3 regions of the Bradyrhizobium sp. 2TAF24 genome follow, and region 3 is predicted to be linked to each of the others. Evidence: predicted binding sites of a transcription regulator. Region 3 holds the regulator's gene; each other region holds the start of a gene.
The links. The regulator PhoB, encoded in region 3, activates phosphate uptake and scavenging genes when phosphate is short. The targets are predictions, from matches to a motif close to TGTCATNNANCTGTCAT.
Positions count from the first base shown of each region.

Region 1: the regulator PhoB is predicted to act here: its motif matches at 5,297-5,313, upstream of AB4Z37_RS07565 (STN domain-containing protein).
Region 2: the regulator PhoB is predicted to act here: its motif matches at 4,383-4,399, upstream of phnG (phosphonate C-P lyase system protein PhnG).

Region 1 is NZ_JBFRFW010000003.1:362,841-373,560, reverse strand. It holds gene AB4Z37_RS07595 (glycosyltransferase family 2 protein) at 1-190, opposite strand, end outside; gene AB4Z37_RS07590 (putative nucleotide-diphospho-sugar transferase) at 342-1,124, shown strand; gene AB4Z37_RS07585 (UbiA family prenyltransferase) at 1,166-2,230, shown strand; gene AB4Z37_RS07580 (class I SAM-dependent methyltransferase) at 2,274-2,981, shown strand; gene AB4Z37_RS07575 (hypothetical protein) at 3,161-3,676, opposite strand; gene AB4Z37_RS07570 (tetratricopeptide repeat protein) at 4,047-5,195, shown strand; gene AB4Z37_RS07565 (STN domain-containing protein) at 5,331-6,086, shown strand; gene AB4Z37_RS07560 (RNA polymerase sigma factor) at 6,083-6,595, shown strand; gene AB4Z37_RS07555 (FecR family protein) at 6,704-7,669, shown strand; gene AB4Z37_RS07550 (filamentous haemagglutinin family protein) at 7,914-10,720, shown strand, end outside.
Region 2 is NZ_JBFRFW010000002.1:64,664-75,383, forward strand. It holds gene phnL (phosphonate C-P lyase system protein PhnL) at 1-455, opposite strand, end outside; gene phnK (phosphonate C-P lyase system protein PhnK) at 464-1,273, opposite strand; gene AB4Z37_RS03535 (alpha-D-ribose 1-methylphosphonate 5-phosphate C-P-lyase PhnJ) at 1,266-2,150, opposite strand; gene AB4Z37_RS03540 (carbon-phosphorus lyase complex subunit PhnI) at 2,147-3,253, opposite strand; gene phnH (phosphonate C-P lyase system protein PhnH) at 3,256-3,858, opposite strand; gene phnG (phosphonate C-P lyase system protein PhnG) at 3,862-4,332, opposite strand; gene phnF (phosphonate metabolism transcriptional regulator PhnF) at 4,519-5,250, shown strand; gene phnE (phosphonate ABC transporter, permease protein PhnE) at 5,254-6,105, opposite strand; gene phnE (phosphonate ABC transporter, permease protein PhnE) at 6,102-6,986, opposite strand; gene phnD (phosphonate ABC transporter substrate-binding protein) at 7,113-8,048, opposite strand; gene phnC (phosphonate ABC transporter ATP-binding protein) at 8,119-8,937, opposite strand; gene AB4Z37_RS03580 (hypothetical protein) at 9,139-9,492, shown strand; gene AB4Z37_RS03585 (alpha-D-ribose 1-methylphosphonate 5-triphosphate diphosphatase) at 9,495-10,685, shown strand; gene AB4Z37_RS03590 (DUF1045 domain-containing protein) at 10,716-10,720, shown strand, end outside.
Region 3 is NZ_JBFRFW010000005.1:226,664-237,383, reverse strand. It holds gene apaG (Co2+/Mg2+ efflux protein ApaG) at 111-503, shown strand; gene AB4Z37_RS10605 (Hsp33 family molecular chaperone) at 506-1,480, opposite strand; gene argF (ornithine carbamoyltransferase) at 1,677-2,615, opposite strand; gene AB4Z37_RS10595 (aspartate aminotransferase family protein) at 2,615-3,817, opposite strand; gene AB4Z37_RS10590 (GcrA family cell cycle regulator) at 4,283-4,786, shown strand; gene phoB (phosphate regulon transcriptional regulator PhoB) at 4,916-5,617, opposite strand; gene phoU (phosphate signaling complex protein PhoU) at 5,639-6,355, opposite strand; gene pstB (phosphate ABC transporter ATP-binding protein PstB) at 6,381-7,157, opposite strand; gene pstA (phosphate ABC transporter permease PstA) at 7,190-8,071, opposite strand; gene pstC (phosphate ABC transporter permease subunit PstC) at 8,071-9,066, opposite strand; gene pstS (phosphate ABC transporter substrate-binding protein PstS) at 9,226-10,272, opposite strand; gene AB4Z37_RS10555 (ATP-binding protein) at 10,412-10,720, opposite strand, start outside.

The sequences.
Region 1 (10,720 bases), on a different contig from region 3:
CGACGCGCCGTTCCAGCTCGGCGACGCGCCGTTCGAGCTCCCGAACGCGCGCCGGGCTATCGTCTCTCTCACCAGACATTTTGATCGCGAATGACTTTGCTGAAATAAATATGCCGACAGCCCCGACCGTCGGCAGGGCAGCCACCGTCGCGTGGGGCTGCCATCGGCCCGTTTTATTCACGGAAAGCACTATCATATCCAAGGCCCTATGCAACGGTAACTTTGCCTCTGCGCGCCGTTGATGTATGCGGTGGAGCAAGTCGCGGTTGTTGCGAGCGGGCGTTTTCACTTTCGAAAACAACGCCCAAGCCGGAAGGCCCCCGCAGGTTTGAAGGATACGCATGAACGAACACACCGTTGTCGCCCTGTTGGCTACCCGCGGCGTCGAGGATTTTCTGCAGAACGCGCTGGCCGGGATCGCTGGTGTCGGCATCGACCCGCGTATCGTCCATGTGGCGCGGCCGGAGAGCGCGGGCGATGCGATCGATCCGATCGTGGAGGCCGCCGGGGCGCGTGTCGTCCCGTTCTCGCAGTTTTGCGAGCCATCCGCGGACTTTTCCGGGCCCGGCTATGTCGAGTACGGCACCCCCGCCTTCGTTGCGATCAACTGGGCGAAAGTGCGCTATCTGCGCCGGCTGCTCGAGCAATTCCATCACGTCGTCTATGCCGATGTCGATGTCGCCTGGCTGGCTGACCCGCTGTGGTACCTCCGAGCGGTCGCCGGGCAGTATCCGCTCGCGTTCCAGACCGAGGCGGTTCGCCGTTTCCCGCCGGTGTGCTGCTGGGGCTTTGTCTCCCTGACGGCGTCGGACGATGCGCTGCGACTGCTGGACGAACTGCTGGCGGTGTACGACAATCGCCGCCCGGGAGAGGCCACGCTCGACGAGCAGGCGACATGCGATGCGCTGTTCATACGAGATCCGCGCTGGATGTCGGTCATCTATCCATTGCCGGAAGGGCTGTTTCTCAATGGGCTCAGCTACCGCGGCCTGCTGCAGGCGCCATCCGCAACGGCGCCCATGCACGGCGCCCTGTCACCGTTTACGTTTCACGCCAACTGGACGACGGGCCTGGAGAACAAGCGCGCGTTGATGAAGCAGACAGGAACATGGCTGCTCACATGAGAGGACCGCCAAGCCCAGCACGCGGAACGCTCGTGAGGGCTGTGACGAAGGCAGCCGGCCAGACTCTCCGCGCGATGCGTCCGGAGAACTGGTGGTTCTCGAAGATTCCCCCCCTTCTGGCCATCCTCTACCTGGGCATCGACCGAGCGAGCTACGCCCCCGGGCATGCGATCCTGATGCTGGCCTGCTTTGCATGTTCGATATCGTGTGTGGCGGCCTACGGCCATGTCATCAACGACGTCTGCGACGTTGACACCGATCTGCGGGCCGGCAAGCCCAACCACATGGTTGGCGTCGGTGGCACACGCCGCCTGGCATTGTGTCTGGCGTTTGTGCTTGCCGGATTTGCGCCGACCTTCGCAGCCGATTACTCGCTGACGACGCTGGTCCTGCTCAGCTTGAACTATCTCTGGCCGACCATCTATTCGCTGCCCGGCATCCGGCTGAAAGAACGGGGTGTGGCGGGGCTCGTCTGTGACGCACTGGGGTCGCACGTGACGCCGACGCTGATCGCATTGTCGCTTTTCGGCGCGCCGCCGCCGGACCGGCCCTTCGCTGCCGCGATGGCGGGGCTGTTTCCGGTCGCGATCACCGTGTGGGCGGCCGTTCTCGGCCTCAAGGGCATCCTGCACCATCAGGTCGCGGACCGCGCCAACGACCTGCGGTCGGGCACGGTGACGTTCGCGACGAGGCTGCCTCCGGAGGCAATCTCGCGGTTTCTGACGGCGTTCAATCTCTACGTGGAGTTGCCCGTCAGTGCGATCGTCGCGATGTCGACGCTGCTATGGGCGCCGCTGCTGGCCGTGGCGTTGGTCATCTATTGCAGCCTCGAGGCGATCAAATATCGTCTCGGCTTTCAGTTTGCGCTCACCGCGGAGGCCTGGACCATTCGCCGTAGCGTGCCGTTCATCAATGAAGCCTTCTACACGCTCTGGCTTCCCTTCGCGGCAGCATTGCAACTGGCCGTCAGCGACCGGACATGGGTGTGGCTACCGGTCGTGCACCTCATCCTGTTTTATCGAAGCGTCGCCGTGCAGGTGGCCGAGATCAAGGCGATCATCCATGTCGCGGATCTGCCCAACCGCCTCGCGGGCCGGCGGCGTTGAACAATGCGGCCGGCTACATCCCGGCGACGTAAGAGGGTAGGACATGAAGCGCGATGCGATCGTTCGGCTGTATGACGACGACTATGCCGCCAAGTATGAGCAGGAGTTTCTTCTCGCGCCGCTGGTGCGCTCCGACACCGAGGCGGAGCTCGCTTTGCTCGGCAAGCTGCTGACGCCGGGGACGACCTGGCTCGATGTGGCGTGCGGCACCGGCTTCTTCCTGCGTCATTTTCCGCAGGTCGAACGCGCGGGCATCGACCTCTCGCCGGCGATGCTGAAGCTGGCCAGACAGGGCAACGAGGAGGTGCCGCTGCTGCAGCGCGATTTCCGCGATCCGTTTCCCGAGTGGAATGATCGCTGGGGGCTGACCTCTTGCATGTGGTACGCTTATGGATTGGTCGATACCATCGACGACATGCAGCGGCTGATCGAGAACCTGTGGGCGTGGACGGCGCCGTCGGGGACCTGCTTCGTGCCGCTCGCCGATCCCAGGCTGATCACCGGTGTCGACCTGCCCTATCAGGCTCCCACGCACAATGCGGGCAAGGTCATGATTACCGGCATCATGTGGAGCTACGTCGAGGATGACGGGCGGAAGACCCATTCACATATGCTGGCGCCTAACATCGAATTCATGGCCGAGCAGTTCGAACGCTACTTCGACCATGTCGAGGTCGTGCGGTACCCCGCGCCTTTCCCGGGGTGGGCAGGGCGGCCTGCCGTCATCGCAACACGCAAGAAGCCGCGGTAAAGTCAGCCCATGCTGCGGCGGCCGGTTTTTGGCGGCGCAAAAAATCTGACCGCTGATGCCAAGCCCTGAATCGGCTGGTCGCCCCGACGGCGCCTTCCTCGTCTTGCGCGCGCTTTCGCGTCGATCGCAAGGGCGTCGCGCGCAATCAGTGGTGAGCGCCGCGAGCGATCGGCGCCGCATCACTCCAGGACATTGTCCGCCGTGCACCAGCTCGTGTCATTGACGCGTGCGCAGGCGTGGAAGACGCTCTTGGTGCACGCGCCGCCGCCGGGGCTCAGGCCGGGGATCGAGATCGTGCCGTAGGCTTGCCTGTCGGTGAACGGACACCAGGTGGTGTTGTCACAGGTATGCTCGGCGCCGCCGACCGGTCCCAGCGGCCGCCAGAAATAGAGCTCGATATGGGCAGGCACCCGGTTGCCCTTGTCGTCCTGAACCCAGGCTTCGTAGTCGTAGGTCGCCTGCACCACGCGGCAGGTGCGGCGCTGCCGATAATAGAGGTAGAGCGGTTTCGGCGCCGGCGGTGCGAGCTGCGGAAACTGGTGAAACAGGTCCGGTATCGACATCTCGTGATTGCGGGCGCGGGCCACGTCCCGGGCAATATCCTCGGGCGAGCGGGTGTCGTCGTCAGCGCCCGCGGCGCCGGGACCGCCCAGGATCGCGACCAAGGTGAGTACGGCCAGCCATCGTCGGCGCATGGACGATCCCCCAAGACGCAACGACGATAGGGGACGCCCGCACCCAAGTCCATCGGCCGCGATCCTCGGCTGGACGAGGGAGCTTGAGCGTTGGCCGGAGCGCGGTATTCGGTGCGGCGCGCCTGCATCCGGCCTGCCTTGTTGGCCATGGTCGCTCGGACGGATGGCGCGCGCAGCCGTCGCCGATGTGGCAAAACGTCAGATTGCAGTTGCGGCTGCTTGCAACGCGTGGGACGGTTCGGCGCGAATCCAGAGGGACAATGGACATGCCGGAGGCCGATCGCAGCGGAGCGCAACCGGTCGGCCAGGGGCCGGACGTTGCCTGGGGGATGTCGGGTGCGCGTGACCGCGGCGTGGGATGGGGAGCGTCATGATGTCCTTCATTGAACGCCTTGCCCCCTCGGCCTCGGATCTGGATGCCGGGATCGCCGCATGCAGCCGGCTCATCGCCGACAATCCCCAGAACGCCGGGGCTTATCGCGAACGTGGCCTGCTTCTGGCCCGCAGCGGGGATGACGATGAGGCCCTGGACGATCTGGACCGGGCGGTAGCGCTGGATCCGGCGGACGCCCAAGCCTTCGCCTTGCGCGGCTTGATCTGGGAGACCAGGGGTGATGTCCAGCGCGCGCTCTCCAATCTGAACATTGCGATCGGTCTCGCGCCTGACAGTAGCACCCGTTACAAGGCGCATCGCGATCGTGTTCTGGCGAGCGCGGCCATCGCGGGTGAGCGTTCGCCGCAGGCGGCCGATGCGCCAGCCGCCGCAACGCTGCGCCGGCCGGCAGCGCCGGTTCATGAGGCGGCAACGCGGAGCGGTCCGCCGCGCGGGCCGTCAGCCGATCCATCGCTCTCTCCGCTGATCGCGGCTTGCCGGCAGGCAGGGATCCATTCGCAGGATTTCGAGGCCTTCGTTGTCCGGAACGGCTTCGGGCCGTCCGCTGCCGGACTTGCGAAAGCGGTCCATGACGCCTTTGTCGCTGCGGTCGATGCGGGGGCGAAGCTGTCCGATCCGGATGCGCCCTGGCAGGCGGTGCGCGGACTGGCGCTCGATTTGAACTATCGGTCGTCGGCCGAGGCGGCCGTCGTCATCCTGGAGGGAATGCTCGCGGTCGCCGACCGCACGCCTCCGACGAGCACCTTGCTGGATGCGCTGAAGGCCGACAGGCGCGCCATCAGGCATGGCAAGGTGCAGGCCCTGCTCCACGGCGCGAATGCCGCCGGACGGTGGGACGAGGCCTTGGTCCATATCGATGAGTTGCTGTACATCGAAACGGATGCCGAAGAACGCGGCCGCCTCCGGATCTGGCGCAACGAGATCGCAGCGTGGCGCCGACGGCGAACGATGGTGCGCTGGGCCTGGGGCATCGGCATCGTGGCGATCGTGGTTGTCGCCAGCCTCCTCAGTCGCGGCCATCTGTCGTACTGGCCGGGCCGCACCAGTTCCTCGGTCCCATCGTCGCCTGCGCCGTCACCTGTCTCTCCCTGGCGGAACGGCGCCCCATTACCGTTGGCCCGGTGATCGATGTGCCTGGCCGTGCGGTTCTGAACCTTGCGCGCGGCCGTCCGCACCGAACCGCTCGCGCGCTGACGGGCAGCTGACCCGCGAAGGGGGCGGGCGGTCTTCGTCCAATTGTCACAGATGGTGACTAAGTGTTTGCCGCTCCCGGGCAACGGGGCGTTGGAGCACGGGACAGACTGCGGACGGATGCAGATCGCGCGGGGATCGCAAGCGCTGCCGCCGCAGCTCCTGGGTTGGGTGGCGGCGTTTGTTGTGATGATGCAGTGCGTTTCAGGTCTGCCGCTCCGCGCCGAAGCCGCCGACCGCCACAGCGCCAGGTTCGGTGCGCTGGATTTCCATATCGCGGCCCAGCCGCTGGCTGATGCGCTGGACATCTTCGCGCGGCTGTCCGGCCGGGACATTCTTTACGAAGGCGATCTGGCAATCAGCCGGCGATCCGCCGAGGTTGATGGCGTCTACACGCCGGCGATCGCATTGCAGATCCTGCTAGCAGGTACGGGGCTGCAGCCGGATACCAGAGACGATGGCTTTTTCATCCTGACGCGACAGGGTGTCGCGACACAGGACGGCGCCCGCAAGGCCGCCGGCGAGCGGGCCTATTACGGCCAGATCCAGGCGGCGCTGCGCCGCACGTTCTGCAGAGGGCCTGACCTGCCGGACGACAGGCGTGTCGCCGCACGGCTCTGGATCGGCTCATCGGGCGAGGTCCTCCAGGCCAGGGGCCTTGCCCCGGCCGATGGTGGGCATGATCGCATCGCGGCGCGGCTGCGCGGCGTGCGGATCGGGCCGCCGCCGCCGGGCTTCGCGCAGCCGATCACGATCGTGATCCAGCCCGGCGCGCTGGATGACAGGCGGGAATGTGCGGCCGCATCGCCGACTGCGGTGCCATGACGGATACCGGCCTGCAGGCTTTGCGTCAGCTTCTGGTGCTCGGCTATGATCAGCTGAAGGCGCGCCTGACGCAGCGGCTGGGATCCTCCGAGCTCGCCGGCGAGGCGGTGCAGGATACCTGGCTGCGGCTGCATCATGCCAGCAGCGTCGGGCCGGTGCGCAATCCCGGCAATTACCTTTTCAGGATCGCGCTCAATGTCGCGCGTGACCGTCTCGCGACGGACCGCCGCTATCAGACGCTCGAGCGGATCGAGGCGATCGATCTGATCGATGAGGCGGCGGGACCCGCGGATACGCTGGAGGCACGCTCGGAACTGGCGCTTGTCGAGCGGCTGATGGCCGAGCTGCCGCCGCGCCAGCGGCACATCCTCGTGGCGGCGCGGCTCGACGGCCTGCCGCGCAGCGAGATCGCGCGAAGGCTCGGCGTCTCACTGAGCACGGTCGAAAAGGAATTGAAATCCGCTCACGAATACTGTCTGTCGCGCATCAATGCCGGGCAGGGCCGATGATGCGGCACTTACACCACCGCGCGCATGATGCCCCTGAGCCGACGTCTCACGTGCCATGTCACGGCCATGACCGGGCGGACATCGATGGTTGACGACAAGGATCATGGTTTGAGCGCCCTGGACCGCGAGGCGATCGACTGGGTGCACCGCCTGGGCTTCGGTGAGGGACGCACGGCCGGGCTGCGCGCCGCGGACCTCGCGGCGGCGCGGCGCTGGCGCGCGCAGAGCGCGGCACATGAGGCCGCGTTCGCGCGGGCCAGTCGGCTGTGGCAGCAGTTCGAGCCGGCGGCGCGCCATCTCCGCCAGCGCGGCGAGATTTCGACCGAACTGCCGTCGCCGTCCCGTCGGATGACACGGCGCGCAATGATCGGCGCGGGCCTGGCAGCGGCGTCGGCCGCTGTCGCCGTTGTTCGACCGCCGCTCGACCTTTGGCCGTCGCTGGCCGAGTTCACGGCCGACTATCGCACAGGAACCGGCGAACAGAACCTGCTGGCACTGCAGGCCGGGGTGTCGGTGCACATGAACACGCAGACCAGCGTGGCGATGCGGCCGCCGCAGGCCGATGCAGACCGCGTCGAACTGATCGCCGGACAGGCCTCGTTCGTGGCGTCGGCGCCGATGGGACGCGGCCTGATCGTGCTGGCGGGGGGCGGCTCCGTGACGGCGACGAGCGGCCGCTTCGACATGCAATGCCATGACGGCGTGGTCCGCGTGACCTGCGTGGCAGGCGAACTTCGCGTCCTGCGACAGAGTGATGCAGCCGTCGTCGGTGCAGGCCAGCAGGTCAGGTACGATCGCGATCGTCTCGATCCCGCGACGTCCGCCGACGTCGAGATGGTGACCGCCTGGGAGAACGGCATGCTGATCTTTCGCATGACGCCCCTGGCGGAGGTCGTCGCAGAAATCAATCGCTACCGTTCCGGCCGCGTGATCCTGCTGGACCGTGATCTCGCCCGCAAGACCGTGAGCGGGCGCTTCCGGATCGATCGCATCGACGACATTTTGCCGCGCCTGAATCAGGCGCTGGGCCTGAAGAATCGAACGCTGCCCGGCGGGGTCATCCTGCTGACATGAAAATCCGCCGGAAACAGGCGGATAAAAATTTTTACGGTTTTGGCCGCCGCGATCGGTCTGGGGGGAGGTGCCGTTCATGCGCGCATGAATGGCGCCCACCTGTCAGGAGCCGACCATGTGTTCGATCGATGTGCTGGACTGTTCTCCCGTAACCGCGCCGGCGCGGGAGTCTGAAGAGCGCATTCGGTCGCATCGCAGGCGTCGTGCCCTGCTGGCCGGTGCCAGCAGCCTCGTCGTCGGCCTGATGCTGATCGGGAACGACAGCCATGCGGCGACGCTGAACGGCGGCAGTCCGCCGGTCTCCGCGCCGAACATCGCATCGGATGCAGCCGTGCTTGCGGCCCGGCAGGCCGCCGGAATGACGCAGCAGACCCAGAGCTCGATGCTGCGAGCGGTGCGCGCGATCCAGGACATGCAGGCGCTGCAAGGCGCCGCGCGCGCGGCGGCGCAAGGCGGCCAGGCTGCTGTGAGCGTGCCCAATGGCCTCGCCCCCGGCGGCTTGCAGGTGGCGCCGGGCGCCGTGGCCGGTTCGGCGCTGTGGCGCGGTGCCCAGTTGCCGACGCAAGGCGTCGATGCGGCCGGCCAGACCCAGGTCGGTATCCGGCAGACCGAGGCCCAGGCGATCCTCAACTGGAATTCATTCAATGTCGGCGCGCGCACCACGCTGACGTTCGATCAGCAGGGCAATGCCGGCTGGGTCGCGCTCAATCGCGTCACCGGCGCCACCGCGCCGAGCCAGATCCTCGGCAATATCAGGGCCGACGGCCAGGTCTACGTCATCAACCAGAACGGCATCGTGTTCGGCGGCGCCAGCCAGATCAATGTCGGGGCGCTGATTGCGTCGACCGCGCGGATCACCGACCAGCAGCTGCTTGGCAACGGCATCTATTCGGCGCGGACCGCCAGCAGCTATGTGCCGAGCTTCACCGCGGCCGGCGGCAAGGTCGTCGTCGAGGCCGGCGCCTCGATCTCCACTCACGCGCCGTCGTCGGTGACGGCGGGCGGCGGCTTCGTGCTGCTGCTCGGCAGCGAGGTCGTCAACGCCGGCTCGATCGCGACGCCGAAGGGCCAGGCCCTGCTGGCCGCCGGCGACGATTTCATCCTGCGGCCCGGCTACGGCACGCAGGGCAACCAGTTCTCGACCACGCGCGGCAGCGAGATCGCGCCGCTGCTCTCCGCCGGCAGCAGCAGCGGCCGCGTCAGCAACAGCGGCCTCGTGCTGTCGCAGCAGGGCGACATCACGCTGGCGGGCCGTACCGTGACCCAGAGTGGCGTGCTGGTCTCGACCACGTCGGTGAACCAGCGCGGCACGATCCATCTGCTGAACGCCGCGAGCGATGCGTCGGGGAGCGTCACGCTCGCGGGCGGCAGCATCAGCGCCATCCTGCCGGAGCTCGACTCCGCCGAGACCGCGCTCAATGCCAAGCGTGATGCGCTGATCGCCGCCTCGGGGCTCAACGTGCTGGCGACCGGCCAGTTCAACAACCTGTCGGTGCTCGCCGACCGGCTCGATCAGTCCCGGGTCGAGATCGTCACCGGCGGCGTCGCCACGTTCCAGGACAAGTCGCTGACCATGGCGCAGGGCGGCCAGGTCGCGGTCAGCGCCGGCCGCAGCATCTTCGCCGAATCCGGTTCGACGATCGACGTCTCCGGTGTGCAGGGGGTCGCCCGGCCGATGTCGGCCAACCAGGTGCAGGTCAACATCCAGGGCAATGACCTGCGCGACTCGCCGCAGAACCGCGACAGCGGCGCGCTGATCAACCAGAACGTCTGGATCGACATCCGCAACCTGGTGCTGGTTCCCGCCGGAACCGGCGGCTATGCCGGCGATCGCTATTACACCAAGGGCGGCCTGCTCGAGGTCGGCGGCTACCTCGCCAACACCGCGCACACCATCGGCGAATGGACCGCGGTCGGCGGCACCATCACGCTGGCGGCGCCCACGGTGGTGGCGCAGCGTGGCGCGCATTTCGACATCTCCGGCGGCTCGGTGGCGTATGCCGGCGGCAATATTCTCTCCAGCAGCCTGATCGGCAGCGACGGCCGGATCTATCGTTTCGACGATGCGCCGGCCGACATGAAGTTCATCGCCGTCGCCGGCGGCTTCGTCCGCACGCACATGATCCAGGGCCGCATCTCGCCGGCGCTGACCGAGGTCTGGACGAGCCTGCTCGGCCCGTCAGCGACATCGCGCTATGAAGCCGGCTACACGGTCGGCCGCGACGCCGGCCGGCTGATCCTGTCGTCGCCGACGGCGATCATGGAAGCCGATGTCGTCGCCGACGTGATCACCGGCCAGCGCCAGACCAGCGCCCGCGTCGCCGCGGCCGTCGATGGCTACAAGCAGACCCAGAATGCCGCGCCGCTCGCAGGAACGCTGGCGCTCGGCCAGTACACGGCGCAGGGCCGGACGGATCTGTTCAACACCGATGTGCGGATCGGCAGCATTGCCGACGTCTCGCCCGGCCTCGGCGCCGGCGATGGCACCCCGGCGGGCCGCGCCAACACCGCGTGGTTCGATGCCCGGCGTCTCAGCGACTATGGTCTTGGCCGCCTCGAGCTCGGCACCCGCGGCGCGATCGCGATCGAGGGCAACCTGACGCTCGCCCATGGCGGCGCCCTCGACCTGACCGCACCGGTGGTCGACATCAAGGCCCGAGTCACGGCCCATGGCGGCAGCGTCAGCTCCACCAACGCGTTCTCGTCGCAGGTCGTCGGCAATGTCTCGCTGCTCGCCGGCGGGGTGTCGTCGGTGGCGCTGCGTCAGGGCGCGGCCCTCGATCTCAGCGGGCTGTCGACCGATCTGCGCGCCGATTCCGATGCGCCGGGCCGTGCGGCCCGTGTCGATGGCGGCTCCGTGTCGCTGCAGTCGACGCGCGACGTCGTTCTAGAGCAGGGCTCGGAGATCGATGTGTCCTCCGGCGCCATCTTTCTGGCCAATGGCACGGTGCAGGGCGGCCGGGGCGGCAACGCCACGTTTGCGGCCAATGCCGGCGGTCTCGGCACGAGCGGCAACCTCACTCTCGGCACTGTGTTGCGCGGCTACGGCGT
Region 2 (10,720 bases), on a different contig from region 3:
GGGATATTGAGGCGACGCAGCAGCACAGCTGCCTGGCCCTGGGCGTCGGCACGGCTGACGCCGCCTGCGAGCAGCGGCTCCGCCACGACGTCGAGCGTCGCCACCCGCGGCACCGCCCGCAGGAACTGGCTGACATAGCCGATGGTCCGCCGCCGCACGTCGAGCACCTGGCGCGGCTCGGCGGTCGCCAGATTGACCTGCCGGCCGAGATGGTGGATGCCGATCACGCCGCGGTCGCAGCGATAGTTGCCGAAGATCATCTTCAGGATCGACGACTTGCCGGCGCCTGACGGCCCCGACAGCACCACACATTCACCGGCATCGACATGAAACGAGACGTTGCGCACCACCGGCAGCGTCACGCCGCCCTGCAGGTGCATGACGAAGCTCTTCTCTGCGCCGCGGACATCGATCAGCGGCACGGGGCCGGCGGCGGAAATATCGCTGGAAAGCATTGCGGACCTCATGGCGGCAGGATCGAGGAGACGAGCAACTGGGTGTAGGGCTCGCGGGGATCGTCGAGCACCTGGTCGGTCAGGCCAGTCTCGATCACCTGGCCGCCCTTCATGACCATGACGCGGTGCGAAAGCAGCCGCGCCACGGCGAGATCGTGGGTCACCACGATGGCCGCGAGCCCGAGCTCGGCGACGAGGCTGCGCATCAGGTCGAGCAGGCGCGCCTGCACTGACACATCGAGACCGCCGGTCGGCTCGTCCATGAACACCAGCCGCGGCTCGGTGACGAGATTGCGGGCGATCTGCAGCCGCTGCCGCATGCCGCCCGAATAGGTCCGCGGCGTGTCGTCGATGCGGTCGGCGGCGATCTCGACCCGACCGAGCCAGGTCGACGCGGTGTCACGGATGCGGCCATAGTGGTTCCAGCCGACCGCCATCAGCCGCTCGCCGACGTTGGCGCCGGCGGAGACGCCCATGCGCAAACCCTGCGCCGGATCCTGGTGCACGAAACCCCAGTCGGTGCGGAACAGGAAGCGCCGCTCGGCCTCGCCGAGATCGGTAAGGTCACGCGTCACGCCGTCGCGCATGCGGTAGCGGACGCGACCGCTCGTCGGAGTCAGCTGCCCCGACAGCATCTGCAGCAGCGTCGACTTGCCCGAACCGGACTCGCCCACGATCGCCAGCACCTCGCCGGGATAGAGCGCGAACGAGATGTCGCGGCAGGCCTGCACCCGGCCATAGGACTTGTTCAGGCCGTCCGCCAGCAGCAGCGGCTGGTCGCTGGTCTCGACGACCGCCATGGGAATGCCGTCAGTCATGGCGCGGCTCCGCATGCGGCGGTGCGCTCATCTCACCATGATGGCCGGCGTCGCGGCGGGTTTCGCAATAGTCGGTGTCCGAGCATACGAACATCCGGCCTCCCTTGTCGTCGGTGACGATTTCATCGAGATAGGAATCGCTCGCTCCGCACAGCGCACAGGGCGCGTCGAAGCGATAGCGCGTGAACGGATGGTCCTCGAAATCGAGCGATACCACCTCGGTATAGGGCGGCACGGCATAGATTCGCTTCTCGCGGCCGGCTCCAAACAGCTGCAGCGCGGCGCAATTGTCCATCTTCGGATTGTCGAATTTCGGCGTCGGCGATGGATCCATCACATAGCGCGCGCCGACCTTGACCGGATAGGCGTAGGCGGTGGCGATATGGCCGAAGCGGGCGATATCCTCGTAAAGCTTGACATGCATCAGGCCGTATTCGGCGAGCGCATGCATGCGACGCGTCTCGGTTTCGCGCGGCTCCAGGAAACGCAGCGGCTCGGGGATCGGCACCTGGTAGACCAGCACCTGGCCGGCGTGCAGCGTCTCCTCGGGGATACGATGGCGCGTCTGGATCACGGTCGCATCTGCGGTGCGGGTCGTGGTCTCGACGCCCGCGGTCTTGGCGAAGAACTTGCGGATCGAGATCGCGTTGGTGGTGTCGTCGGACCCCTGGTCGATCACCTTGAGCACGTCATCGGGACCGAGGATGGCGGCCGTCACCTGCACGCCGCCGGTGCCCCAGCCATAGGGCATCGGCATTTCGCGGCTGGCGAACGGCACCTGGTAGCCGGGGATCGCGATCGCCTTGAGGATCGCGCGGCGGATCATCCGCTTGGTCTGCTCGTCGAGATAGGCGAAATTGTAAGCGGGCGCGTTCATTCCGCGGCCTCCTTGACTACGTCGGCCGTTGCGTTGGCCTCGGCGAATTCCTGACGCAGCTTGCGCAGCAGGCCGAGTTCGGACTGGAAATCGACATAGTGCGGCAGCTTGAGGTGCTCGACGAAGCCGGTCGACTGGACGTTGTCCGAGTGCGACATCACGAACTCCTCGTCCTGGGCCGGCGCGACCACGTCCTCGCCGAGTTCGCCCGCCCGCAGAGCGCGATCGACCAAGGCCATCGACATCGCCTTGCGCTCGGACTGGCCGAAGGCGAGACCGTAGCCGCGGGTGAAACACGGCGCTTCGGTCGCGGAGCCCTTGAACTGGTTGACCATCTGGCACTCGGTCAGCGCGACGGCGCCGAGCGGCACCACGAAGCCGGCATCCTCGGCAAAAAACTCGACCTCGACCTCGCCGAAGCGAATCTCGCCGGCGAACGGATGGTTGCGGCCGTAGCCGCGCTGGGTGGAATAGCCCAGTGCAAGCAGGAAGCCCTCATCGCCCCGCGCCAGATTCTGCAGCCGCAGGTCGCGGCCGGCGGGAAAATTCAATGGTTCGCGGGTGAGATCGCCGACCGGAGCCCCCTCTTCCGCCGCTGGCGAAGCCTCGATCAGGCCGTCGCGGCCGAGAATATCGGTCACGCGGGGCATCGGCGCGGTCGGCGCTTCCGCGACCGCGGGCTGTTCCGGCTCGCTGCCGGCAGCGAGCAACGGGTCCAGCAGGCGATGAGTATAGTCGAACGTCGGCCCGAGCACCTGTCCACCCGGAATGTCCTTGAACGTCGACGACACGCGCCGCCGCACCTGCATCTTGCCGGTATCGACCGCCTCGGTCGCGCCGAAGCGCGGCAACGTCGCGCGAAACGCGCGCAGCAGGAAGATCGCCTCGATCATGTCGCCACGCGCCTGCTTGATGGCCAGCGCCGCGAGTTCGCGATCGTACAGCGAGCCTTCGGTCATCACACGATCCACCCCGAGGCTGAGCTGCTCGGAGATCTGCGACAGCGTCACTTCGGGCACATCGCGATCGCCGCGCCGCTCATGCGCCAGCAGCCGATGGGCGTTCTCGATGGCGCGCTCGCCTCCCTTGACGGCGACGTACATGCTCAGCTCTCCTTCGCAACGACCCGCGTGGTGCGGGGCAATGCCACGATGGCGTCATCCGCCGCGAGCACCAGATCCACCCCGCGGGGAAACAGCGTGTGATTGACCGCGAGCGCGGCGACGAGATCCGCACCGAGGGGCGCCTGCAGCGTCGTCGCGCCGTCGATGCCGGGCCCGCGCAGCTCGAACATTGGACCGCGGCCGAGATGGCTGACCTGCACGATCAGCGTCGTCGATCGGTCGGGATATTCGCCACTGCCGAGGGCAAAGCGGTCGAGCGGCAGCGCCGCGGCGATATCGCTGACCAGCGCGAAATGGGCGATCGAAGGATCGCTGACGAGCGGCGCGCTGGTGTGGAACTTGAGCCACTTGGCGACGTCGGACGACGCCTCCATGGCCGGGTCCAGCCAGATCGGCGTGTCGTGGTCGAACAGGGTGAGCGCGATTGCTGCGGTCGCCTGCATCAGCGGCGCCGGAGCACCGGCGACGCACGATACGCAATGCCGGGTGCCGGGGCGCGCCATGGCGTCCATCACCGAGCGAAAGATCGATTGTGCCGACAGCACCTGCTGGGCGAATTTTGTCGGCAGTTCCGCGACCGTCATCGGTCAGCCCTCCCCACGCACCATGGTGTAAAAATCAACACGCGTCGCCGCGGTCTCTGCCGCCCGATCGCGCCGGGCGTCCAGCATTTGCGTCCGCAGCGGCGCAATGATGTCGCGTTCCACGGCCGCGCCATGCGCGCCGGACTGCAACAGCGCGTCGCACAGCGCGATCAGTTCCGCCTTGCGACGGTCGCGCCCGAGCACATAACCGAAGCCCACTTCTCCGCTCGGCAGGCGCACGGCCGCCCGCGACACCGTCGCCTCGCCGAGATTGAACGGCGCGCCATCGCCGCCGACACGGCCGCGCATCATCACGAGGCCGTTTTCGGCCTCACGCAGGTTTTCATAGGCTGGCAGCGCAAGTGGCGTGAGCTTCTGCGCGATCGCGTCGACATCGCTGTGCGCGAGCACCGCCATGGCCGACTGACGGCGCTTCTGCAACTGGAGGTCGTCGTGGGGCTGACTGCTTGACATGGCCCGATCCAAGTTGTCTACTTTTCTAGACAACTTGATAGCCCCCGTCCATGACTGTTTCGTGACGCGGGGATGATTTCTCAGCTATGGTTTTGCGGCCGTTGCTTGCGGCGCGCCGGTTCTCGGGTAAGAGTGACCGTAGATGACGACAGCTGTTTTGCTTGCGGTGCGGAGCCGCCGCGTGCCATGACCATGACCGACACCACCGCGTCCGGCGTCGCCCTCTGGCGGCGGGTCGCCGACGCCATCGAACGGGGCATCGCCGACGGAACCTATCCGGCAGGCGAGCGGCTGCCCGGCGAGATGGAGATCGCGGAAGCCTATCGCGTCAACCGCCATACGGTGCGGCGTGCGCTCGCCGCGCTCGCCGAACGCGGCTTCGTGCGCGCCGAGCGCGGCAGCGGTACCTATGTCGAGGCGCCACGTCTTGCCTACCCGCTGCGGTCCCGCACGCGCTTTTCGGAGATTGTCGGCGCCGGCGGTCGCGAACCGCGCGGACAATTGATCAGCGCAACCATCGAGCCGGCAACACGCGAGTTCGCCAAACTGCTCGGGCTCAAGGCTGGCGCTCCTCTGGCACGCATCGAGGGCCTCCGCTTCGCCGATCAAACGCCGATCTGCATCGGAACGACCTGGCTGTCGGCGGACCGGTTCCCCGACGCAGGCGCGCTATACGAGCGGATGCGCTCGATGACCAAGGTTCTCGCCCATTTCGGCATTCGTGATTATCGTCGCGCGTCCACCCGCGTGACTGCCGCCATCGTCGACGCGGCCGATGCCGCCCGCCTCGATCTCGACCTTGGCCGGCCGATCCTGATCGTCGACAGCACCGACCTCGACGGCGAAGGCAAGCCCCTGCTCACCTCGCATTCGCGTTTCGTCGCCGAACGCGTCGAGTTCCTGGTGGAGAATACCTGAGCTTCAAACGGCCGGGCGGCGGCCGATGATCGCGAACCGCAAGCGTCCCGACACGAAGTCGATGAGCGCCACGGCGATCAGCACCATCAGGATGAGGAACGACACCTTCTGCCATTCCAGAACGCGGATCTGCTCGGCCAGTTGCAGGCCGATACCGCCGGCGCCGACGATCCCGATGATGGTCGCATCACGGGTGTTGGACTCGATGAAATAGAGCACCTGGCTCGCGATCACCGGCAGCACCTGCGGCATCAGGCCGAAGCGGATTTCGTGCAGCTTGCTGCCGCCGGAGGCCCTGATGCCCTCAACCTGCTTGTGGTCGGCCGCCTCGATCGCCTCGGAAAACAGCTTGCCGAGAATGCCGAAGTTGGACACCGCGATCGCCAGCACGCCGGCGAACGGGCCGAGACCCACGACGTTGATCCACACCAGCGCCCAGATCAGGGTGTCGACGCCGCGGATCGAATCGAGAAAGCGACGGACCGGGAAACGAAAGAGCGTCGACGGAATAACATTGCGCGCAGCCAGAAGGCTGACCGGAAACGCGACGATGGCCGCCACCACCGTGCCCAGCACCGCGATCGAGAGCGTCTCGCCGAGCGCGACCAGATAGGTCGGCAGCGACGAGCCGGGATCCGGCGGGACCATCATCATCACGATCCAGCCGAGCTGATGCAGCCCGCCGAGCATCCGTGCCGGCGAGAAGTCCAGCACCGCAAGGCCATAGATGAACAGCGCGACCATCGCGGCAGCCAGCGCCGGCACCAGCAATCGCGCGGTCAGCGAGCGCTGGAACAGCTCGGGATAACGTGCCCGCGGATCCCCCTTGGGATCGACAACCAGCGTCTTGGTCATGCGCGCCGCTCCCGGCCGAGAAAATGGCTGCGGATCCAGCCCGTGCCGATATCGATGACGAAGACCGTCAGGATGATCAGAAGCAGAATGGCGCTCACATCGGAGTAATAGAACTTGCGAATGGCGACCACGAGCTCCTGCCCGATGCCGCCGGCGCCGACGAAGCCCATCACCGAGGCGCCGCGAACGTTGATCTCGAACCGCAGCAACGTGTAGCTGGCAAAGCCGGCGAGCACCTGCGGCACCACGGCGAAGCGCATGCAGGCGACCCAGTTGGCCCCGGTGGACCGCACGCCCTCTACCGGCTTCATGTCGACGTTCTCGACGATCTCGGAGAACAGTTTGCCGAGCGAGCCGGCCGTGTGGATGGCGATGGCGAGCACGCCGGCCATCGGCCCCAAGCCGAACGCGATGACGAAGATCAGCGCGAACACGATGTCCGGCACGGTGCGGCAGAATTCCAGCGCACGCCGGGTGACGAAACGGACCCACGGCGCCGGCGCCGTATTGGCCGCGGACAGAAAATTGAGCAGGAAGGCGACGAACGCGCCGGCGACGGTACCGACGTAACTGATCAACAGCGTTTCGCCGAGCAGCGACAGCCACTTGCGCCAGCCCCACAGCCATTCGGCCGGATCGGTCCACACCCGTGCGCCGCTGTCGAGCGTGAAGATGCGATCGAAATAGCTGAAGAAGTTGCCAAAATAAGTGAACAGCGTGCGCAGATTGACCTCTGCGCCGATGGCAGAGACGAGCAGCACCACCACCATGGCGACGGCGGCAATGGCGTAGCGCAGACGCTTCCGGACAACGGCCTGGCGATAGGCCGCGTTCAGCGCACTCAGTTGCTGGTCAGGAAGCAGCGAGATGGTGACGGGCATGTCAGTGGCCGCGCGACAGTGAGATCGCCACCGAAGTGGCGGCGGTCGTCAGCGGGACAGGCCCGACTGCCGGCCATAAAAAGAGCCGGGTCACGAAGACCCGGCTCCCGATGGTATGACGGACGATCAAGACGCCTTCTTCTTGCGCAGGTTGTCGACGAACTTGATCAGCTCGATGGTGGCGTCCCAGTCCTTGGTGGTGGCCGGGTGGAAGCCCTTCTTCTGGCCGTCCGACAGACGCTCGAACGCCGCCTTGTCCTTGGTCGGCGCGTCCTGGAACGCCTTGGCGATCGCGGTCTTGAGGTCATCAGGCAGATCGGAGTTGTAGGCGTAGGGGCCGTTGATGATCGGCGCCGACTTGTGAATGATGCGGAAATCGTCCTTCTTCAGCGCCGTGCCGTCGGCATTCTTCAGCATGCCCTTGGTCAGCATCTGTGCCAGGGTCGAGTCGTCATCGCTGGTCCACTGATTGGCCGCGACGTCGACCGTGCCCTGCGACAGCGCCAGCAGCGCGTTCTCGTGGCTGCCGGTGAACACCACCTTGCTGAAATAGGTATCGGCATCGGTGATGCCCATCTTGTCGAGCTCGAAGCGCGGCACGTTGTTGCCGGAGGTCGAGTTCGGATCGACGAGGCCGAGGTTCTTGCCCTTGAGGTCCTGCACCGACTTGTAGGGGCTCGTCGCCTTGACGAAGAACACCGAGTAATAACCGGTGCTGCCATCGGCATTGATGTCGTTGGCGAAGGCATCAATCTTGACGCCGGTGAGGCGGGCGCGCGCGAACGAGGCCGAGCCATAGCTTGCGATCTGGATGTTGCCGGAACGCTGGCCTTCGATGACCGCGGCATAGTCATTGGCGATGCGCAGCGTGACCTTGGTGCCGAGCTCCTTCGACAGATAGTTCACGAACGGCGTCCAGCGTTCGGTGACGCCCGAAGCGTTCTCCGCCGGGATCACGGCAAAGACCAGCTCCGGATACTTGGCTTTCCAGTCCTGCGCCGAGGCAGCAGACGACATCGCCAGCGCCGCGGCGCCGGCGAGAATAAGACGGCGGGTGATCATGACTTCTCCTGATCTTTCGAGGAAACGCAGGCCGATCCGCTCACAGGCGCCCGGCTTGCACGCGCAGCTTTCAGGCTGCGGCCGTTCCGAACTGCGGAACGGGAACTGTTGCGCCCGCGGGCACGGCGGCGGGACTCGCATCCATCACCTCGTCGGCTTCGAGATCGTAGAGTTCCCGGGCAATCTGATCGGTCAGCGCTGCCGGCGCGTCGTCGAACACGACCCGGCCGGCGGCCATGCCGATCAGCCGGTCGCAATAAGTCCGCGCGAGGTCGAGCGAGTGCAGGTTGCACATCACCGTGATGCCGAAATGCTTGTTGATGCGCAGCAGCGCGTCCATCACGATCCGGGTGTTGCGCGGATCGAGCGAAGCGATTGGCTCGTCGGCGAGAATGATGTCGGGCTGCTGCACCAGCGCGCGGGCGATGGCCACGCGCTGCTGCTGGCCGCCGGAGAGCTGGTCGGCCCGCTGCGCCGCCAGGGTGGCGATATCGAACTGCTCGAGCGCCGACATCGCGATCGCCCTATCCTCGTCGGGCCAGAGCTGAAACAGCGAGCGCCAGGCCGGCACGTCGGCGAGGCGGCCCATCAGCACGTTGGTCAGCACATCGAGGCGGCCGGCGAGATTGAACTGCTGAAAGATCATCGCTGAACGCGCACGCCACTTGCGCAGATCGCGACCTTGCAGCGCGGTCACGTCCGTCCCCTCGAACATGATGCGGCCCGAGGTCGGCTCGGCGAGGCGATTGATCATGCGCAGCAGCGTCGACTTGCCCGCGCCGGAGCGACCGATCACACCGATGAAACTGCCGGGCGCGATGGAGAACGATGCATTGTCCACGGCGAGCTTGTCGCCGAAGCGGCACGTCAAACCATCCACCACCAACATGAGAGACTCCAAAAATTCCTTCCGTCATCGCCACCGCTAGCGCCGGGATTCTACAGTTGTGTGACAGCGAGCCCGTGTGCGACGCGTTATCGCAACGCGGAACAGGTTGACGGTCGCTCAGTCGTCACGACACCGTCATGAAAGCGATGGAAGTAAAGCGACGCTCCGCGAGGAGCTCAATCGAGGATTGTAGACTTCAAGATGGCCGCCAAGGCGCTCTCCCCTACCCCGCTGGTCGATCCGTCGGCGAGTGTCCGTGACTGTCGTCTCGGCACGTACTGCGAGGTTGGCGCCCGCACCCAGCTGCTGGACATCGCGATGGATGTCCCGGCCTACGCCATCGTCGCCGGCAACCCTGCCCGTGTGATTCGCCACAGCTTTCCGGAAGCAATCGCCGAGCGTCTCGCCGCGCTGCAGTGGTGGGACTGGGAGCACGAGGCGCTGCGCACCGCACTGCCTGACGTTCGCCACCTCGCCATTGAAGACTTTCTCGACAAGTACGAGGCGCGCCTGCGTGCCGTCACCCCTCCCGCAACCCAACATCATCCTGCCTGACCGTGACTGACATGCTGATCCGGGGCGGCCGCGCCCTCGTCCAACAGGACATCCTCGACACCTTCCTGCAGATCACCGACGGCGAGATCTCCGCCGTCGGCAACGGCGGCGCGCACGCGTCGCTCGACCTCGATGCCAGCGGGCTGCTGGTCATGCCCGGCATCGTCGACATCCATGGCGATGCCTTCGAGCGCCAGATGATGCCACGGCCCGGGGTCGATTTTCCGATCGACGTCGCGCTGCTCGACAGCGACCGCCAGGCCATCAGCAACGGCCTGACCACCGTCTTCCACGCAACCACCTGGTCGTGGGAGCCGGGTCTGCGCAGCGGCGACAATGCCGAACGCCTGCTCGGCGCGATCGAAGCAATGCGGCCGCGGCTGTTCGCCGATACCCGCTTCCACCTGCGCCACGAGACCTACAACCTCGACGCGGAGGCCGTCCTCACGCAATGGCTTGCCGCGGGGCGCATCGACCTGCTCGCCTTCAACGACCATATGCATTCCACGGTCGCCAACCTCGATAAGCCGCACAAGCGCACCCGCATGGTGGAGCGTACCGGCCTGTCCGACGCTGCATTCGACGACCTGGTTTCTGGCGTGATGGCCCGTGCCGACGAGGTGCCGGGATCGATCGCGCGGCTAGCGGACACCGCACGCGCCCACGGCATCCGCATGCTGTCGCATGACGACGAGAGCCCGGAGCAGCGCCACGCCTACCGGACGATGGGTGTCACGCTCGCGGAATTCCCGGTGAACGAGGCAACCGCCCGCGCGGCGGCGGACGCCGGCGACCATATCGTGTTCGGCGCCCCGAACGTGGTGCGCGGCGGCAGCCATACCGGCTGGACCAAGGCGGCCGACATGATTGCCAAGGGTCTCTGCTCCGTGCTCGCGTCGGATTACTACTATCCGGCGCCCCTGCTGGCCGCGTTCCGGCTGGTTGCCGACAACATCTTGACCCTGCCAGAGGCGTGGGCACTGATTTCATCGGCGCCCGCGACCGCCGCCGGCCTCACTGACCGCGGCCGGCTCGCCGAAGGACTGCGCGCCGATATCCTGCTCATCGATGACCAGGTCCCGCAGCGCCCCCGCATCGTCGCGGTGATCGCCGGCGGCCGGCTGGTTCAGCTCACCGAACCAGAGCGGTTGTCGCGGACTTCCCCGGTACGCAAGGCAGTTGCGGCGGCCTGACGACGCTCTATTCTGGTGTCTGGACCCATCATGAC
Region 3 (10,720 bases):
GACAGTGCGGCAAAAAAGGAGCACGCTGGCCTCAGCGCGCCGGTGTCGCGCTCGAGATCGGACCTGTTGTACGAACCTGCTATTCAGACCCGCTATTCGGACCTGCCATCATGTACCGCGCCGTCACCCGCCAGATCGTCGTCACCGTGCAGCCGAACTTCATGCCGGAGCGGTCGTCGGTTGAGAAGAACCAGTATTTCTGGTCCTACACGATCGTCATCGTCAACGCGGGCCCCGAGACGGTCCAGCTCAAGACACGGCACTGGGTCATCACCGACGGCACCGGCCGCCAGCAGGAGGTTCGCGGCGAAGGCGTGGTCGGCGAGCAGCCGGTGCTGGGGCCGGGCGAACGGTTCGAGTACACCAGCGGCGTGCCACTGCCGACCCCGTCCGGCTTCATGACCGGACGCTACCAGATGGTCAGCGACAGCGGCGACCGCTTCGAGATCGACATCCCGCTGTTCTCGCTCGACAGCCCCAACCTCAAGCGCACCATCAACTGATGCTAGACGCCGGCCTCCGCCGGCGTGAAATCGTACACCGAGCTGCAGAATTCGCAGGTCACCACAACCTTGCCGTCCTGCACCATCTCCGCGCGGTCCTTCTGGTCGAAGCGCTGGAGCATCGCCGCGACGGCGTCGCGCGAGCACGAGCACTGCGCGTTGACTTCCTGAACCGGAAACACCCGGACGCCGCGCTCGTGGAACAGACGGTAGGCAAGGCGCTCGGCGGAAAGGTCGGGATCGATCAGCTCGACATCCTCGATGGTGCCGACCAGGGATTGCCCCTCGAGCCAGGCGTCATCCGGCTGCACCGCGTGGGGCTCGATCCCCTCCGGCGCATCGCCCGGATGCAGGTCGGCCTGGCGGATCCGTTCCGGGGCCTTGGGCAGAAACTGGATCAGCATGCCGCCACCCCGCCAGCGATGCCGTGGGCCGTCGCCATCACCACGCAGCTCCTCGCCGACCGCAAGCTTGACACGGGTCGGGATCTGCTCCGAGCGCAGGAAATACTCATGCGCGGCATCTTCCAGCGTGCCGCCATCGAGCGCGACCAGCCCCTGGTAGCGCTTCATGTCCCCGCCCTGATCGATGGTCAGCGCCATGTGGCCGCGGCCGAGCAGCGTGCCGGCGTCGCTCCCTTCGCCAAGGCGGTCCTTGTCGAAACGGGCATAGGCGCGCAGCCGGTTCGGCAGCACGAAATCGACGATGATCATCGACACCGGCCCGTCGGTCTGGGTCTGCAGCAGGAACCTGCCGTCGAATTTCAGGGACGAGCCGAGCAGCGTGGTCAGCACGATGGCCTCGCCTAGCAGCTTGCCGACCGGGGCCGGATAGGCGTGCTTGGTGATGATCTCGTCGAGCGCCGGCCCGAGCTTGGAGAGGCGGCCGCGCAGGTCGAGCGCCGCCACTTCGAAGGGGAGCACCGCATCATCGACCGGAGTCGCTGACGGCGCACGAACGTTGCCTTGGTCTGCCATGTCCCGTTGAGCCAACTCTTTGTTGTGCTGGAAACCCGTGTTGTGCTGAAACCCGTTGCCGTCGAGCGGCGGCCGGCCATCCTGTCCGGGCGGCGCACAGCGCGGCCGCCGGGCCACCCCTGACCGGACAGGGCCCATATAGGGATGCCGGGCGGTTACGCCAACCGTCGCGGGAACCCGAGATCCGCGCCGGGCCTCACGCGACCGCGTCGAAGCACCAGGCCAGGATGCCCTTCTGCGCATGCAGGCGGTTTTCCGCCTCGTCGAACACTACCGACTGCGGGCCGTCGATCACCTCGTCGGTGACCTCGTCGCCGCGATGGGCCGGCAGGCAGTGCATGAACAGCGCATCGGGCTTGGCCAGCGACATCAGCTTGGCGTTGACCTGATAGGGCCGCAGCAGGTTGTGGCGATGCTCGCCGTCCTTGTCGCCCATCGACACCCAGGTGTCGGTGACGATGCAGTCGGCGCCCCTGACCATGTCCTCGGGATTGCTGCTCAGCACGATCGGCGCGCTGGTCGCCTTGATCCAGTCGCGGAACCCCTTTTTCGGCGACAGCTCCGGCGGGGTGGCGATGTGCAGGTTGAACTTGAAGCGCTCGGCGGCATGCGCCCACGACATCAGCACGTTGTTGTCGTCGCCGGTCCAGGCCACGGTGCGGCCGGTGATCGGCCCACGATGCTCCTCGAAGGTCATCACGTCGGCCATCACCTGGCAGGGATGCGAGCGCCGCGTCAGGCCGTTGATCACCGGCACGGTGGCGTGGGCCGCGAGCTCCAGCAGCGCGTCGTGGCTGAGGATGCGGATCATGATGGCGTCGACGAAGCGCGACAGCACGCGCGCGGTATCGGCGATGGTCTCGCCGCGGCCGAGCTGCATCTCCTGGCCGGTGAGCATGATCGGCTCGCCGCCGAGCTGGCGCATGCCGACGTCGAACGACACGCGCGTGCGCGTCGACGGTTTCTCGAAGATCATCGCCAGGGTCTTGCCCTTGAGCGGCTGGTCCCAGGCCTGGTTGCTGGCCTTGGCGGCCTTCAGACGGGCCTTGATCGCCACGCTGGCGTCGAGCATCGCCCGCAGCTCCGTTGTCGGGAGCTCGGTGAGATCGAGGAAATGACGGGGCCGCTTGCTCATCACACGGCCTTCCGCTGCGAGGCGTCGAGAGACGCGCAGGCGCGCTCGAGGCGGGCCACGCCCTCGCCGATCTCGGCTTCGGTGGCGATCAGCGGCGGCAGAAAGCGCACGACGTTGTCGCCGGCGCCGACCGTGAGCAGCTTTTCGCCGCGCAGCGCCGCGACGAGCTCGCCGCTCGGGATCACCGCCTTGACGCCGACCAGAAGGCCCTCGCCGCGCACATCGCTGAGGATCGCGGGATAACGATCGACCACCGACGCCAGCTTCTGCTTGAGCAGCAGCGACATCCGTTTGACATGATCGAAGAAGCCGGGTGCCTGCATCACGTCGAGCACCGCGCCGGCGGCCGCGATCGCCAGCGGATTGCCGCCGAAGGTCGAGCCGTGCGTGCCCGGCGTCATGCCGGAGGCCGCATCGGCGGTGGCGAGGCAGGCGCCGATCGGAAAGCCGCCGCCGAGCGCCTTCGCGAGTGCCATCACGTCCGGCGTGACGCCGGTCCACTGATAGGCGAACAATTCGCCGGTGCGCCCCATGCCGGTCTGCACTTCGTCGAACGCCAGCAGCAGGCCATGCTCGTCACACAGCTGCCGCAACGCCTTGAAGAAGGACTGCGGCGCGCTGCGCACGCCGCCCTCGCCCTGCACCGGCTCGATCAGAATGCCCGCGGTGTGTGGACCGATCGCCTTGCGCACCGCCTCGACATCACCATGGGGGACCTGGTCGAAACCTTCGACGCGCGGGCCAAAGCCTTCGAGATATTTCTCCTGGCCGCCGGCGGCGAGCGTCGCCAGCGTGCGGCCATGGAAAGCACCTTCGAAGGTGATGATGCGGTAGCGCTCCGGGTGGCCTTTCGCCGCATGGTGCTTGCGCACCACCTTGATGACGGCTTCCATCGCTTCGGCGCCGGAATTGCAGAAGAACGCCACGTCGGCGAAGCTCGCGGCGCACAGCCGCGCCGCCACCTTCTCGCCATCCGGGCTCCTGAACAGGTTCGACATGTGCCACAGCTTGGTCGCCTGCTCCTGCAAGGCAGCGACGAGATGCGGATGCGCATGTCCCAGCGCGTTGACAGCCACGCCGCTGGTGAAATCGAGATAGCGCTCACCATCGGCGCCATGCAGCCACACACCCTCGCCGCGATCGAAGGCGAGATCAGCCCGCGCAAAGACCGGCATGAGATGGGACGACGCGTTGGTGCTCATGATGACCCGACAGAATGTTCGGCGGGAAATATCGACAGATCACGGTGCGAAACCCGTGAGACCGGACGATGCCCTGCCTGATGTGCTGGTTCCAGAAACAAAACGTGCCGCCTCGCGGGCAGCACGCGGCAACATTCTATTGGCGCCCCCCCGGCTGTCAACTCGGCAATGATTCCTAAAAGCCGCGGAAAAAGCGGTTTTTCGCGTTTCCAACGTAGAACATGTGGACGCGTCCTGCCCGACTCTTGCGCGTGAGTCACGGCATATTGTAGCCTTTTGACGGTCGGATACGACATCTCGTGCGGTAGATCTGATCCTTTTCGGTCCCTTGTGGCGGCGTACACGCTCGGTTGCGACCCATGCATCCGGCGAGGGCTAAAGGATTCTGCCAGCAGGGATTTTTTGAGACACAGCCGTCGCCAGCAGGCTCGTCCGTGGTGGCGCGACACGAAGGGATAGACTGCGATGACGGTAATGGGTTGGACCGACGATCGCGTGGAGCAGTTGAAGAAACTCTGGGAAGCCGGCCTGTCTGCCAGCCAGATCGCGGCGGAACTCGGCAACATCACCCGCAACGCCGTCATCGGAAAGGTCCACCGGCTCGGCCTGTCGGGCCGCGCCAAGAGCCCGTCCTCGGCGGCCCCGCGCCAGCGCAAGGCGCGTCCCGCCCAGCACATGATGCGGATTTCGCGGCCGATGTCCCGCGGCAACACCGCGCTCGCCCACGCCTTCGAGGTCGAGCCCGATCCGGTCACCTATGACAACGTTGTGCCGATGAGCCAGCGGCTGTCGCTGCTGGAGCTGACCGAAGCCACCTGCCACTGGCCGGTCGGCGATCCCGGCAGCAACGACTTCTTCTTCTGCGGCGGCAAGGCCCTGACCGGCCTGCCCTACTGCGCGCATCACTCGCGCGTGGCCTATCAACCGGCCAGCGATCGCCGTCGCGATCGCCGCCCGACCGGCAAATAAGCGACATGCGCTGAAAATCCGGCGCGGCCGCCGCGCCGGCCTTCCCGGCAAGCCAGCGACAAGCAAAACGGCGCCGCATCAGGGATGCGGCGCCGTTTGTCGTTGTGGAGAGAAACGTCGGCCTCTCGGCTACTCCGCCTTGGCGAAGCGGTCGTCGAGCGCGTAGCCAGCGCCGCGCACGGTGCGGATCGGATCCTGATCCCTGCCGAAGTTGAGGAGCTTGCGCAGGCGGCCGATATGGACGTCGACGGTGCGCTCGTCGATGTAGATGTCACGACCCCAGACGCCATCGAGCAGCTGCTCGCGGCTGAACACACGGCCGGGATGCTCGAGGAAGAACTCGAGCAGGCGGTATTCGGTCGGGCCGAGGTCGATCGGCTGGCCCGAGCGCGCGACACGGCGCTTGTCGCGGTCGAGCTCGATGTCGCCATAGGTCAGCACGGTGGCGAGCCGTTCCGGGCTCGCCCGGCGCAGCAGGCCCTTCACCCGCGCCAGCAGCTCGGGCACCGAGAACGGCTTGACGATGTAGTCGTCGGCGCCGGTGGCAAGACCACGCACCCGCTCGCTCTCCTCGCCGCGGGCGGTGAGCATGATGATCGGCAGCTGCTTGGTCTCGGGGCGGGTCCGCAGGCGGCGGCACAGCTCGATGCCGGACAGGCCGGGCAGCATCCAGTCCAGGACGATCAGGTCCGGAATGCGCTCCTTGAGCCGTGTGTCGGCCTCGTCGCCGCGCGCCACGGTTTCCACGTCATAGCCCTCAGCGTCGAGATTGTAGCGCAGCAGCGTCGTGAGCGCTTCTTCATCTTCAACAACCAGAATGCGTGCACCCATATCGGTTCCTTAGCGTCTCGATCAGTTGCCGGGGGTTGCGGTGGCGAACGCAGTCATGTCGCCCTTGGGGCGCGGATCCTGCATCTGCTGCCCTTCGACCATGTAGAACACGGTCTCCGCAATGTTGGTGGCATGGTCGCCCATGCGTTCGATGTTCTTGGCGCAGAACATCAGGTGGATGCAGAAGCTGATGTTGCGGGGATCTTCCATCATGTAGGTGAGCAGCTCGCGGAACAGCGAGGTGCAGATCGCGTCGACCTCCTCGTCGCCCTTCCACACCGCCATCGCCGCCGGCAGGTCGTGCGCCGCATAGGCATCGAGCACCGACTTGATCTGCGACTGCACCAGGCTCGCCATGTGCTCGAGGCCGCGGATCAGCTTGAGCGGATGGAAGTCGCTGTCGAGCGCGCTGACGCGCTTGCCGATATTCTTGGCGAGGTCGCCGATGCGCTCGAGGTCGGTGGCGACCCGCATCGCGCCGACGATTTCGCGCAGGTCCACCGCCATCGGCTGGCGCCGCGCGATGGTGAGCACGGCGCGCTCCTCGATGGTGCGCTGCAGCTTGTCGAGCTCGTTGTCGGCGTTGACCACGCGCTGCCCCAGCGCGATGTCACGGCGGATCAGCGCGTCGACGGATTCCACGATCTGCCGCTCGGCGAGACCGCCCATCTCCGCAACCATGCGGGTGAGCTCCTGCAGGTCCTGGTCGAAGGCTTTGGCTGTATGTTCGAAGGCCATCATATTCTCCCGCGCACGAGGCGCCTCAGCCGAACCGGCCGGTGATGTAATCCTGGGTCCGGCGATCCGACGGCGTGGTGAAGATCTTGGTCGTCGGCCCGAACTCGATCAACTCGCCGAGATACATGAAGGCCGTGAAGTCGGAGACGCGGGCGGCCTGCTGCATGTTATGGGTCACGATCACGATCGTGTAATCGTCCTTCAGCTCGTCGATCAGCTCCTCGATCTTGGCGGTCGAGATCGGGTCCAGCGCCGAGCACGGCTCGTCGAACAGGATGACCTCCGGCCGCACCGCGACCGTGCGCGCGATGCACAGGCGCTGCTGCTGGCCGCCCGACAGGCTGAGGCCGTTGGCGTTGAGCTTGTTCTTGACCTCGTCCCACAGCGCGGCGCGCCGCAGCGACTGCTCGACCCGGTTGTCCAGCTCGCTCTTGGACAGTTTTTCGTAGAGCCGGATGCCGAACGCGATGTTCTCGTAGATCGACATGGGGAACGGGGTCGGCTTCTGGAAGACCATGCCGATCCGCGCCCGCAGCAGATTGATGTCGAGGCCCGGCTCCAGGATGTTGGCGCCGTCGAAATTGACCTGGCCGCCCGCCCGCTGGTTCGGGTAGAGGTCGTACATGCGGTTGAGGATGCGCAGCAGGGTCGACTTGCCGCAGCCCGACGGACCGATGAACGCCGTCACCTTGTTCTCGTAGAGAGACATGGTGATGTTCTTGAGCGCGCGTGCCTCGCCATAGAAGAAATCGAGGTCGCGGATCGCGATCTTGTCCTTGAGCGATGACGTATCGAACGGCATGGACGTGGCTGACGGGGTCACGGTTGCCAGGGTCATTGAGTTTTCCTCGATCCGGCAAGCGCACGGGCGGTGATGCTGAGCGCAAGCACTGAAAGCGTGATGATGAGCGCACCGGTCCAAGCCAGCTTCTGCCAGTCCGCGTAGGGGCTGAGCGCGAACTGGAAGATGACGACCGGAAGGCTGGGCGTCGGTGCATTGAGGTTGATGACGGAAATCCCGGGGAACAGCGGCAGCGACACCGTGCTGAGGAACTGGTGGTTGAGCGCGGTGAACAGCAATGGCGCGGTCTCGCCGCTGACGCGGGCGACCGCGAGCAGGATGCCGGTGACGATCCCCGAGCGGGCCGCACGGTAGGCGATGCGCTGGATCATCAGCGACCGCGGCAGGCCGATCGACGCCGCCGCCTCGCGCATGGTGTTGGGCACCAGCAGCAGCATGTCCTCGGTGGTGCGCACCACCACCGGGATGACGATGACCGCGAGCGCGATGGCGCCGGCGATGCCGGAGAAGTGCCCCATCGGGCGCACCATGACCTCATAGATGAACAGGCCGACCACGATCGACGGCGCACTCAGCAGGATGTCGTTGATGAAGCGCACGATGCTGGTCAGCTTGTCGTGGCGGCCGTACTCGGCCATGTAGGTGCCAGCGAGAATGCCGATCGGCGTACCGATCACCACCGCGAGCACGGTCACGATCAAGCTGCCGATGATGGCGTTGAGCAGGCCGCCGTCGGAGCCGGGAGGCGGCGTCATTTCGGTGAAGACGTTCAGCGACAGGCCGCTGAACCCCTTCCAGAACAGGGCGCCGAGAATCAGCGCCAGCCATACGAGACCGATACCGGTCGCACCGATCGAGGCCACGACCGCGATCGTGTTGCGGCGGCGGCGGGTATTGTAGAGCGAGGCATCCATCAGCCGATCCTCCGCTCGATGCGCAGCAGCAGGTAGCGCGCAATCGCCAGCACGATGAAAGTGATCACGAACAGGATGAGGCCGAGCGCGATCAGCGACGAGGTGTAGAGATCGCCCACCGCCTCGGTGAACTCGTTGGCGATGGTCGCCGAGATGGTGGTGCCCGGCGCCAGCAGCGAAGTCGCGATCTTGTGGGCGTTGCCGATCACGAAGGTCACCGCCATGGTCTCGCCGAGCGCGCGGCCGAGCCCGAGCATGACGCCGCCGATGACGCCGACACGGGTGTAGGGCAGCACGACATAGCGCATCACCTCCCAGGTGCTGCAGCCGAGGCCGTAGGCGGCTTCCTTCAGCACCGGCGGCACCGCCTCGAACACGTCGCGCGAAATCGACGTGATGAACGGCAGCACCATGATCGCGAGGATCAGGCTCGCAGTGAGCACGCCGATGCCGTAGGGCGGGCCGGCGAACAGCGACGACAGGCCGGGAACATTGGCGAAAGTGGAGATCAGTCCCGGCTGGACGTGCTGCTGCAGAAACGGCGCCAGCACGAACAGGCCCCAGATGCCGTAGATGATGCTGGGGATGCCGGCGAGCAGCTCGATGGCGATACCGATCGGCCGCCGCAGCCATTTCGGACACAGCTCGGTGAGGAACATGGCGATCAGCAGGCCGAACGGCACCGCGATCAGCATCGCCACGAACGACGTGACGAGGGTGCCGTAGATCGGGGCCAGCGCGCCGAACTTCTCGGTGACCGGATTCCAGCTCTCGGACACGACGAAGCTGAGACCGAACTCGCGCAGCGCCGGCGCAGCGCCAACGATCAGCGCGATGATGACGCCGCCCAGCAGGGCCAGCACGAACACCGCGGCGCTGCGTGTCAGATTCCGGAACAGGTCGTCGCTGAACCGCAGCCGGTCGAGCGCCTGTGCGCGCTCCTTCACGTCCTGCTTCGCGCTCGCGCTCTGACCATCTAACGCCATATCCACCACGGCTCGCCTCCTGGCGAATGTCATGGCAGCCCTCCTGGCAACATCGATCGCGGGAGGGATGCCGGCTCCCCGCCGCTCACGGCAGGAACGAGAATTTCATCACAACGAGGGGAGAAAGAGAAACGGTGGGGAAGCGAGAGCTTCCCCACCGCTGCAACCTCAGTTCGAGGCGGTGAACAGTGCCTTGCCGGAACCGTCCTTGATGTCGGCGGCCCAGACCTTCTGGATCGCCTTGACGACATTGGCCGGCATCGGCACGTAGTCGAGCTCCTGAGCCGCGGCGCCGCCCTTGGCATAGGCCCAGGCGAAGAACTTCAGCGCTTCGGTCGCAGCAGCGGCGTCCTGCGGCTGCTTGTGGATCAGGATGAAGGTCGCGCTCGAGATCGGCCACGACGCGTCGCCCTTCTCGTTGGTCAGGATCACGCCGAAGCCCGGGGTGCCTTCCCAGTTGGCGTTCGCCGCGGACGCGGTGAAGGCCTCAACGGTCGGAGCGACGGTCTTGCCGGCGGCGTTGATCAGCTTGGTGAAGGTCAGCTTGTTCTGCTTGGCGTAGGCATACTCGACGTAGCCGATCGCACCCTTGGTCTGCGCGACGTTGTTGGCGACGCCTTCGTTGCCCTTGGCGCCGAGGCCGGTCGGCCACTCGACGGCGGTGTTGGCGCCGACCTTGCCCTTCCAGTCCGCGCTCACCTTGGAGAGATAGTCGGTGAACACGAAGGTGGTGCCCGATCCGTCCGAACGGTGCACGACGACGATCGCCTGCGACGGCAGCTTGGCCGACGGGTTCAGCTTCTTGATCGCCGCGTCGTCCCAGGTCTTCACTTCGCCCTGGAAGATCTTGGCGAGGGTCGCACCGTCGAGCACCAGCTCACCGGCGGCGACGCCGTCGAGGTTCACGACCGGAACCACACCGCCCATGACGGTCGGGAACTGGACGAGGCCGTGCTTCTCGAGCTCTTCGCCCTTGAGCGGCATGTCGGTGGCGCCGAAGGTGACGGTCTTGGCCTGGATCTGCTTGATGCCGCCGCCCGAGCCGATGGACTGATAGTTCAAGCCGTTGCCGGTCTCCTTCTTATAGGAGTCCGCCCACTTCGCGTAGATCGGATACGGGAAGGTCGCGCCCGCGCCGGAAATGTCCACGGCAAGGGCCGGCAGCGTCGAGACGGCAACAACGCCGGCAGCGACGATCGCTTTGATGAAATTCACGGGATCTCTCCATCGTTTGAGCGGGGCATCGATCGACTGGATCAGGCCCACGGCGGCTTCTTAGGAGCCGGCGTTGGAGGTTTTATGAGAGTTTAATGACACTCATGTGACACGCACAAAGCTTTGAAAAGTCGGGCGTTTACGTATTCTGAGTGGTTTTTGTCTGGGGAAAACAGGCGGTGAAGGTGGCACCCTTCTTGAGCACGCTTTCGATCAGCAGCCGGCCGCGATGACGGTTAAGAATGTGTTTCACCAGCGATAATCCAAGGCCGGTGCCACCCTGGTTGCGGCTATCGCCGACATCGACCCGGTAGAAGCGCTCGGTGAGGCGCGGCAGGTGCTCCGGGGCGATGCCCGGACCGAAATCGCGCACCATCACCCGCACCTCGGGGGTACCGTCCGTGGAGTTCGCCATGACCAGCGACACGATGACACGGCCGCCGGACGC